Regions from separate parts of the Paenibacillus sp. GCM10028914 genome, predicted to be linked through region 2. Evidence: riboswitches for the same ligand, from Rfam matches in the RefSeq annotation. Region 2 holds a riboswitch; each other region holds the start of a gene.
The links. A riboswitch is a leader RNA that binds a small molecule or an ion and turns the genes downstream of it on or off. The one in region 2 is predicted to bind cyclic di-AMP.

Region 1 (3,283 bases), on a different contig from region 2:
GAACGTCTTGTCGGCTCGCAGACCATGGACAAAATCATGATGACCTATGCAAAAAAATACCATTTCAAACACCCAACCACCCAAGATTTTCAACAAGTTGTGGAGCAATTGACTAAACAATCATGGAAGCCATACTTTGACGAATACGTATACGGAAACAAAATGGCTGATGTCGCAATAGAGCAAATCAAGACCAAAAATACAGGCACACAAGACGATCCTGCATATGAAACCATAGTAACGATCGTGAGCAAGGGTGGTTTCGTCACTAACATTCCGATCTCCTTCGCATTTGAGGACGGTAAAACCGTAGATAAGGTTTGGGATGGCAAGAACGGTAAAACGGAGTATAAAATCGAGCACCGCTCCCCGCTACTCTGGGCCATGGTAGATCCGAAATACACGATCGTGCTGGAGAACAAACATATCAATAACTATATGAAGGCGGGAATGGAACCGAAAGCTGTCACGCGCTGGAACCTGAGCATCACCAAGCTGGTAGAGACACTGTTCGGCAGCCTGTCATGGTAAGGGGGGAGAACATGAAAAGCTATACAGGCAAAGGCTGGGTCAGTGTTAAAGATCAATTCTATGTTATTATTCTTCTATTTCTGTACAGACTGCTGTGGGGATATTGCCTTTACCGGATTGTGAAATCAGCCGTTGTCCCACTTCTAATGCGATATCCGGACCCTGCTCCCAGTGAGCTTAGTAAACTGCTTTATTTTTATGAAGGGGAAATGGCATTATCACAGAGCAATGACGTTCATACCTATGCCTGGATTCTCATCGGCATGCTTCTTATTCGGATGATACTGACTCCCCTCATTCATGCAGGTATATTTTATAATCTCCATCAAGAGGCAAGAGGTGAGCGCGGACTTTTCTTCTTCCAGGGCATGCGTCAGTTATGGAAACCTGTAACCTTATTTTATGTCATAGAGACCTTTCTAACCTTTGCACCGGCGTACTGGCTGGTACCCAAAATGCTTCCAGCTCTGCCGGCCGTCATTCGGGACCCTTCTACCTTGCTTAAGCTAGCTCCCTACATCGTTGGCTGGCTCATATACGCGTATCTAATTCATCTATTCCTTCTCTATATACAGTTTGGCAAAACATCTGGCACAGGTATGGTACCTGCTATAATGGTCTGTCTGCGTCATATCCGCAAAGCTGTACTAATCTCGATAACAATTGGTGGAATAGCAATGGCACTGCTTCTACTGTTCAGTGGTTTATCTTTCTTCTGGTCTGGTCTGGCTGGACTAGTCATACAGCAAGCAAGCTATTTCGTAAACAGTTTGTTCCAGCTATGGTCTGTTACCTCTCAATTTCACGTATGGCATACACATAGAGAGAACCGTTGAAAAATGTTCACATATCGATGAAATCGGCATATATAGTGTGCTTTCCCCATTCTTCCCACAAAAAATCCCGCTCCTTAACTAGGAATGGGATTTTTTGTTCATAAATTTTATTTCCTCGTTTGCCAAATTGTTAATACTCTGCTAAAATAACGAATGTGATAGTAACAACTTTGTCATCTTTACTGTAACTTTTTCATATGGATTAACAATCGAACATTATTATTTATAATTTGTAACACCAAAAGAAGCCGAATTCCCGGTTAACGGGAAGCGGGGGATCCGTCTTGGGTGCATTGATCTCGCAACAGAGTGGTCATAGGCTAACCTTCAGCTGAACCCTTAAGCTAACCTCGCAGGCATTGGAAGGAGCTCATCTCTTGAAAAAAAAGTTAACTGCCATTTCAATCGGCCTAACTCTCGCTCTTACATTAAGTGCCGGAAGCGCTTTCGCGGATTCCAAGCTTAATAACGCAATCAAACCAGTCATTGGTGTCTCTTATAAAATGGGTGGAACCACGACCAAAGGATTCGATTGCTCTGGATTCACAAGCTATGTGTTTAAGAAGATCGGGCTTACTTTGCCTCGTACATCAACTTCCCAGTATAAAGTAGGAACCGCTGTAGCCAAGAGTAAATTAAAGGCAGGCGATCTTGTATTCTTTAATACGTCCGGTAGAGGCGTCTCTCATGTAGGAATTTATATAGGCGGAGGTAAGTTTGCACACTCTTCGACATCCCGTGGTGTTACCATCACTGCGCTTAATTCCAGCTACTTCGCCAAGCGTTATGTAGGTGCTAAGCGAGTCATGAGCTCTAGCAAATACAAAGCTGTCGCTGTGAACTATAACTAATCATATTATTACGTCTATATAAAGCCCGATTGAGATCACCACATCTCCATCGCGGCTTTTTCTTTATACTTCTATAACGTATGAAGCGTTGAAAAAGTTCTTAAGTTTATAAAAAAAATTTTATTTATTTAATTTAAAACCACTCCTACTGGTAAATTACCCCTTTTTTTGAACGGTTAAACACCTATATGAATTTTATTTAAGTTACCGACACCACATCGACAAAGATAACCACCAAAGTTGTACAAAAGACAGCAAGAAACAATTGCCAACGGGACAAGCCCTCTGATAGAATAATCAGTGTAATCACTTTGTCATTTTTGTAAGGGCTTTTATACATAGAATATGTGCCGAATTCCGATCAATAGGAAGCGGGGGAACCAATTTTATGGGTGAATTGATCTTGCACTTAAGGATCATAGGGAGCCTTCAACCGAACCCTAAAGCTAACCTCGCAGGCAATGGAAGGAGTTATTAATGCTAAAGAAGTTAAGTACATCCTTTTTAGGACTTACAATCTTCCTAACAGCAGGTCTGGGCAGTGTTTTTGCTGACAGTAAACTGGATCAGGAGATTGATCAGGTTCTCGGGACGAAGTACAGCTATGGTGGAACAACAACGAGCGGCTTCGATTGCTCTGGATTTACCATGTATGTATTCTCCGCTTTAGGAATTAAGCTCCCCCATCAATCAGGATCTCAATTTGAGATGGGAACTGTCGTAACCCGCGATAACCTTCGTTCGGGGGATCTCGTCTTTTTTAATACTTCTGGTCGTGGTGTATCTCATGTAGGCATCTACATTGGTGATGGAAAATTTGCTCACTCTTCCACTTCCCGAGGTGTCGTTACTAATCGCCTGAGTGACAGCTATTATGCCGAACGTTATGTTGGTGCCAAACGAATTATGAGCGACTCCGCTTACGAAACACATGCGGCAGATGAATAATAGCCTATAATATATCTGTAAAATATAAGCGCCCCATAGAATAAACACTGGATGAGCTCAGGGCAAATCCAGTGTCATTCTATGGGGCGCTTTTTGAATTAAACCAGCTTTTTACGT
Region 2 (3,283 bases):
GATTAAGTGCTACGACACTGATACCGTAACGAACACGGGTATTCAGCTCATTTAATGTTTTTCCGTCCATACATTCTGTCACCGTCATCTCGACTATCCGATATTCCTTGGACAATTCGATGTAATCCAGAAGGTTTGGAGTAACGAGCTGATGCGCAACACGTATTCCCATGTCTCTCTCAGGGAATATCACCCGGTCTACTCCGAGTTTCTCCAAGGCTCTACCATGAAGTACTGAAACCGCCTTGGCAACGACCGTATTAACGCCTAGCTCTTTCAGGAGAATAGCTGCGAGAATACTCGTCTGGATCTCATCTCCAATGGCCACAATCCCACAGTCAAAATTCCTGATCCCAAGCGACTTCAGCACTTCTTCATCCGTAGCATCTGCTACAACGGTATGGGTAAGGAATTCACTCATATCCTCGACCACTTCTTCATCTCGATCGATCCCGAGTACCTCATAACCTAAGTCCATCAGTTCAAGTGCAAGACTTGATCCGAATCTCCCAAGCCCAATAACCGCAAATTGCTTTGATTTCATTTCTAGCCAATCTCCTTATCCAATAATCATTTTTCCTTCTGGATGACGATACAACTCTTTACTCTTTTTAGGACCTAATGCATAAGCAAGTGTTAATGGACCAAGACGACCTGCAAACATCGTAATGCTAATGAGCAGCTTACCGAACAACGATAGTTCGGGGGTTAGTCCCATAGACAGCCCCACCGTACCAAAGGCAGACGTAGCTTCAAATATTATGGAGAGGAAGCTGCTGTCTTCTGTTGTCGAAAGAATCATCGATACTGTAATGACCAATAACAAAGCAAGCAGTGTAATAGTCAGTGCTTTTAGAATCCGTTCCTGAACCAAGCGATACCTGAACAACACAATATCATCTCGACCACGCATCATAGCGATAACAGCAGCAATCATCATCGTAAATGTCGTGGTTTTGATCCCCCCTCCTGTAGAACCTGGGGAAGCCCCGATAAACATCAGAATTACGATGAAGAACTGTGTAGCTTGACGAAGCTCGGTAATGTCTAATGTGTTAGCCCCCGCCGTTCTTGGTGTTACCGATTGAAAAAAGGAGCCCAGAACTTTACCGCCCCAGTTCAATGATCCAAGTGTCTCGGGATTCGTAAATTCAAAAATAAATATTACAATCGCCCCTATAACAATAAGAGAACCTGTCATGGACAATACCACTTTTGAATGTAACGATAATCTGCGTCTTTTCCGATAATCAACCAGATCAGCCATAACGATAAAGCCGATGCCGCCTGATACAATCAGGAACATAACCACAAAATTGACGATTGGATCATACACATATCCGGTCAAACTTCTAAAATCACCAAACAGATCAAATCCCGCATTATTGAACATGGATATCGCATGAAAAACACCGAAGTACAATGCCTTCCCGATTGGCATATCAAAAGCCCAGCGAATGGTCAGCAGCGTAGCTCCACAAGCCTCGATCACCAAAGAGTACAGCAGAACCCGGCGGATCAGACGAACGATCCCCTCCATTGAGGATTGATTCATCGCTTCTTGCAGAACCAAACGGTCTTTCAATGAAATACGTTGTTTCAGAACAAGTGCAAACAGCGTGGCCATGGTCATGAAGCCAAGTCCACCAATTTGTATCAATAACATGATGACAACCTGTCCAAAAGAACTAAAGAATGTCCCTGTATCCACTACTACAAGCCCCGTCACACAAGTTGCGGATGTTGCAGTAAATAAGGCATCCATAAAGTTCAGCGGTTCCCCTGTCGTATTGGCTATCGGAAGCATAAGAAGCATCGTTCCAATCAGAATAATAGCCCCAAATCCGAAAACAAGAATTTGAGGTGGCGACAAGCGAAGCCATTTTAATTTCGAAGTCAACATGCTCACCTCTTCAAAAAAATCAAACAAAAAAGACACTGGAAATCCAATGCCTTAAGCGTTTGGGTTCCTGTGCTACAGCCTACGAGGTTAGCTGACGGATTCGGGCATATCACAGGTCGCCCTATTCGCTACCTTTTCGGAAGCGAAATTCACCCCAATTAAATGGTTCCCCCATGTTCATTACGAAATTCGGCTGATCTATTCAATTAACATGATGTGATTATAACGCAATCCTTAAAGGATACCAAAACCGTAATTGAGTTGAATTATCTTAAAAAAGAACGGAATTGGGCATATTCCAGAGTAGTAGCACATGATTTACTGAGGTTTTCGAAATCTTTCCTGCATTTTCAGCGGATATTTCATAATTTTGAATGGGCTAAGCCGTTTGTGTCATTCATATCTATGTTATATTGACTTTATGTCTTCAGAAATAATCGAAAAGTAATAACAAATACCGGCCAAGGAGGATGACATGAATAAAGCAGGACAACCGCTTCAGCTTCAATCTAACAAAAAGAAACTCGTTGTACTCGGGATCATCGGCCTGATTCTGTTTTTAATGTTCCAAGTGTTTCCGTCTACTGCCTCCGATACCCTAGAGGTTAAAACACCCGAAATGATTACCAAGAAGGTAGCAGCCGACACTGCTATACGTTTCGCACAAGAGAACATGCAGTATAACAACATCACAGCTAAAGAACCCCTTGTTACATATCAATCCAAATCCGATGTTTACGGATATCTATCTAAAGAAAAATTACTTAAGGAATACAACAAAAAATTTGAAAGTAAATATCCCTATGACGTATATCGCGTCAGGCTTGAGCAAGCGGACGGCAACGCTCTGAATGTAGATGTCCACATGCAAAATGCTGGTATTGCCGGATTTTCATACGACTTAGCTAATTCCAACTATGAAGGGGCCATGCTCCAAAACAGTGAAGTTCGCAAGCAGATGCTTCTCTTGATTGAAGGGGATATGTCCTTAGCTCAGAAGATGTCACTTGCAGAACCTTGGCTGCAAAGAGCCGGTTATAGTGTCTCTAAGCTGAAACAGGTTACTAAAGAAGGTGAACCAGGCCTAATATATGTGGATCCGGAAGCAAAGATCGGGGCGTCACAGCTTCAGCTGAAATTCTCCTTTGAAGATGGTACGCTGCGTTCCTATGAGCCCGTCTTTTCCGTTCCGAGTGAGCATACCGCATATGTAGAGAAGCAGACAACGAATGCTACCTTGCTTACTCTTCTCGGGTACGGATTATTTACACTGATCCTGGGTATCCTAGCCATCGTGTACAGTGTAAAAACAAAAGCTCATACTTCATTTAAAAGAGGTATTTTCCTAGCTCTGCTCCTCTTTGTCATTCAAATGTTGAA
Region 3 (3,283 bases), on a different contig from region 2:
GAATGTACACCGCGATAATCTGATCCGCCGATAAAGACTTCGCATAGTTTAAAGAATGCTCAACAACATGTGTAATACCTGATACCGGTAAAATTACAACATTACCTTTTATCTCAATGGGTGGTTCACAAGTGGTAATCCGTAATTGTTCACCAACGGCATCATAGTGCTTTTTAATGCGTAGGAACAAGTAAACGATTAATGGCAGGAATATCAGCACAGGCCAAATCTGCACAAATTTCGTTACGAAAAAGATAAGGAATACGGTAAAGCTGATCAAAGCGCCGATGGTATTAATAATTAATTTTGTCACCCAACCTGCTGTCTTCTCCCGAATCCATTTTACCATCATCCCTGTCTGGGATAGGGTGAAAGGTATAAACACCCCCACAGCATATAACGGAATTAAACTCTCGGTTTGCCCGTGAAAGACAATAATCAGAACTATAGATAATACCCCAAGAATTAAAATCCCATTTGAGTAACCAAGGCGGTCTCCCCGAACGGTAAACATTCTTGGAATGAATTTATCCTTAGCAAGATTGACTGCAAGGAGTGGAAATGCTGAATATCCCGTATTCGCTGCTAGGATTAGAATCAATGCAGTTGTCCCTTGTATAAAGAAATACATAATATTACGGCCGAAGGTTTGGCTCGCAATCTGGGATACGACTGTTTCCTGCGCTGTTGGCGTTATACCGTAATAATAAGCTAGGAATACGATACCCGAGAACAATACGGCGAGTAATATGCCCATGGCCATTAATGTTTTGGCTGCATTTCTGGGCGCAGGATCTTTAAAGTTCGGTATGGCATTCGATATTGCCTCCACCCCGGTGAGAGCTGAGCTACCAGATGCAAAAGCTCTTAGCAGGATGAATAAGCTTATACCTGCAACCGGAGTTCCGATTGGAGCATGAAACTCAGGAGAAGCGTTACCCATCAGAATATTGTACATATTTACTCCAAGTAGAATAAACAAGGCCAATACGAACAAATAAACGGGATAAGCAAGCACGGTAGCCGACTCGGTAACTCCCCTTAAGTTCAGTATCGTTATAAGGATGACAAACGCTACCGCAATGCCGACTTTATGCTCATGCAATATTGGGAAAGCGGATGTTAAAGCATCCGTCCCTGCCGAGACACTTACTGCAACAGTAAGGATATAATCTACCAACAGAGAACCACCAGCAACTAAACCGGGATATATTCCAAGGTTCTCTTTAGATACGACATAAGCTCCCCCTCCGTGAGGATAAGCAAATATGATTTGACGGTAAGATAAAATTAAAGCCGTTAATAGTACCAATACTCCAATCCCAATAGGAATCGAATACCAAAGTGCAGCCCCGCTGATCGTAATCAGAACAAGCAGGATTTGTTCTGGTCCGTATGCTACAGATGAAAGTGCATCTGAGGAGAGTATTGCTAATGCCTTTTTCTTGTTCAGTTTTTGTTCTCCAAGTTCATTCGATTTAAGAGGCCGACCAATCAATAGTCTTTTTATTGCTGCCATCGTTAATGTCACCGCCTAGAGTTATTAAATATATCGTTTGAATTCGCCCTCATCACGTCCTGCAACACGATTTAGGCATAACAAAAAAAGCCGCAGGAAAGCTGGAGCTTTCCCGTGGCTTGAAAAAATAAGACACGACAAATTCCTCTTTCTTAACGCTTACGAGGTTAGCTGACGGATTCGGGAAGGAAAGTATCCCTACACATGCAGTAGCTAGCCAAGTGATTCACCCCGGAGATGAGGATGGTCTCATCTTATTGGTTCCCCCGCTTCTGATTTCAGAATTAAGCGATTTAGGAATATTCGGTTTTCATTCCAATTTGTAATGCACATTCATGATTACGAATGAATCTTACTCCTTCTTGGCACTTACTGTAAAGAAGCAAAGAAGCACATTTCAGTCAAAAAAAACGAATAAAAAGTCCATGATATCGATTACAAATGGTCTTCACCATGATTATCTTGAATTATCTCTGCCTCACTCTATTTTCCAAGTATACAAAAAATTAAAAAGCAGACCTTAAGGTCTGCTCATTGTATTTATTCTCCCACTCATGTTATTGAACTAAATTTCTTCTTTTTAAAAGACCAAAACATGATTGGGATTAACATTATAGCGAGGATACTCCCGGCAAAAGAGAGTGCAGAAAAACTGGAGTGCGCAACAACCATACCAGATAATGCCCCTCCCGAGGCACCTGCCAGAGCTATTAGAACATCTACAGATCCTTGTACTTTCGCTCCATTAGTAGAGTTGGTTGAATCGACAATTAAAGCAGTTCCACTAATCAATCCCATATTCCAACCGAGACCCAGAAGGGATAATGCTACGATTAACATAACCAGTGAGTCGGCAGGTGCAAGCGCAGCAATTATTCCTGAAGTAAGTAATGTTACACCAGAAGCAACTGCCATGACCTTACGTCCGATTTTATCAACCAAAATTCCAGTAACTAAGGATGGGAGATACATGGAGCCTATGTGGAAACCTAAAACCAAACCTACTTCTCCCAACCCATATCCATGATGTTTCATATGTACAGGAGTCATCGTCATGATAGCAATCATGACAATCTGGGTTACAATCATAACCGAAGCGCCAAGGACTATACCTCTTCTCTCTGCATACATTTCTTTTGGCTCATCAATGTTTCTTGTAGCTTTAACGGAGCTTTTGGCAAGTTCATTCGCGATTAATAGTGGATCTGGACGAAGGAAAATCAGCAAGACTAATCCAGCTAGAATATATGCTGCCGCAGCTAAAATAAATGATCCTCCTAAACGAGGTACACCTATCGAAAGAGCGAAATCACCCATAATATTCACTAAATTCGGACCGGTAACAGCGCCCAGTGTTGTGAATACCATTGCCATACTTACAGCGGTTGCCCTTTGCTTTGATGTCGCTAAATCCGTACCCGCATAACGGGCTTGTAGATTTGTTGCAGTCCCTGCACCGTAAATAAAAAGTGAGGGGAAGAGTAACCAAATGCTATTAAGAATGACAGATATGATTACACCAATTGCTCCTATGCCACCTGTGATAAAACCTAAACCCAATCCGAGTCTTCTCCCATGTTTCTGTGAGAACCTTCCTACCAACAGAGCCGCGACTGCTGAACCCAACGTAAATAAGGCAGTTGGAACGCCAGTATAGTTATCTGTGCCCAGCATTTCCTGAGCTAGTAGTGCACCAACCGTTATTCCAGCTGCAAGTCCAGCACCTCCAAATATTTGCGAAAATATCACAGTCACAAGTGTACG

Region 1: another riboswitch for cyclic di-AMP. It lies ahead of ACFQV5_RS25105 (C40 family peptidase); the one in region 2 lies ahead of ACFQV5_RS04980 (TrkH family potassium uptake protein).
Region 3: another riboswitch for cyclic di-AMP. It lies ahead of ACFQV5_RS14985 (APC family permease); the one in region 2 lies ahead of ACFQV5_RS04980 (TrkH family potassium uptake protein).

What each region holds. Positions count from the first base shown of each region.
Region 1 covers NZ_JBHTFO010000019.1:37,358-40,640, forward strand. Annotated here, with positions in the region: gene ACFQV5_RS25095 (M1 family metallopeptidase) at 1-531, shown strand, start outside; gene ACFQV5_RS25100 (hypothetical protein) at 543-1,367, shown strand; cyclic di-AMP (ydaO/yuaA leader) riboswitch at 1,604-1,741, shown strand; gene ACFQV5_RS25105 (C40 family peptidase) at 1,745-2,218, shown strand; cyclic di-AMP (ydaO/yuaA leader) riboswitch at 2,557-2,694, shown strand; gene ACFQV5_RS25110 (C40 family peptidase) at 2,696-3,166, shown strand; gene phnE (phosphonate ABC transporter, permease protein PhnE) at 3,265-3,283, opposite strand, start outside.
Region 2 covers NZ_JBHTFO010000006.1:62,257-65,539, reverse strand. Annotated here, with positions in the region: gene ACFQV5_RS04985 (potassium channel family protein) at 1-544, opposite strand, end outside; gene ACFQV5_RS04980 (TrkH family potassium uptake protein) at 560-1,903, opposite strand; cyclic di-AMP (ydaO/yuaA leader) riboswitch at 1,965-2,108, opposite strand; gene ACFQV5_RS04975 (CPBP family intramembrane glutamic endopeptidase) at 2,379-3,283, shown strand, end outside.
Region 3 covers NZ_JBHTFO010000015.1:340,928-344,210, reverse strand. Annotated here, with positions in the region: gene ACFQV5_RS14985 (APC family permease) at 1-1,519, opposite strand, end outside; cyclic di-AMP (ydaO/yuaA leader) riboswitch at 1,660-1,820, opposite strand; gene ACFQV5_RS14980 (MFS transporter) at 2,072-3,283, opposite strand, start outside.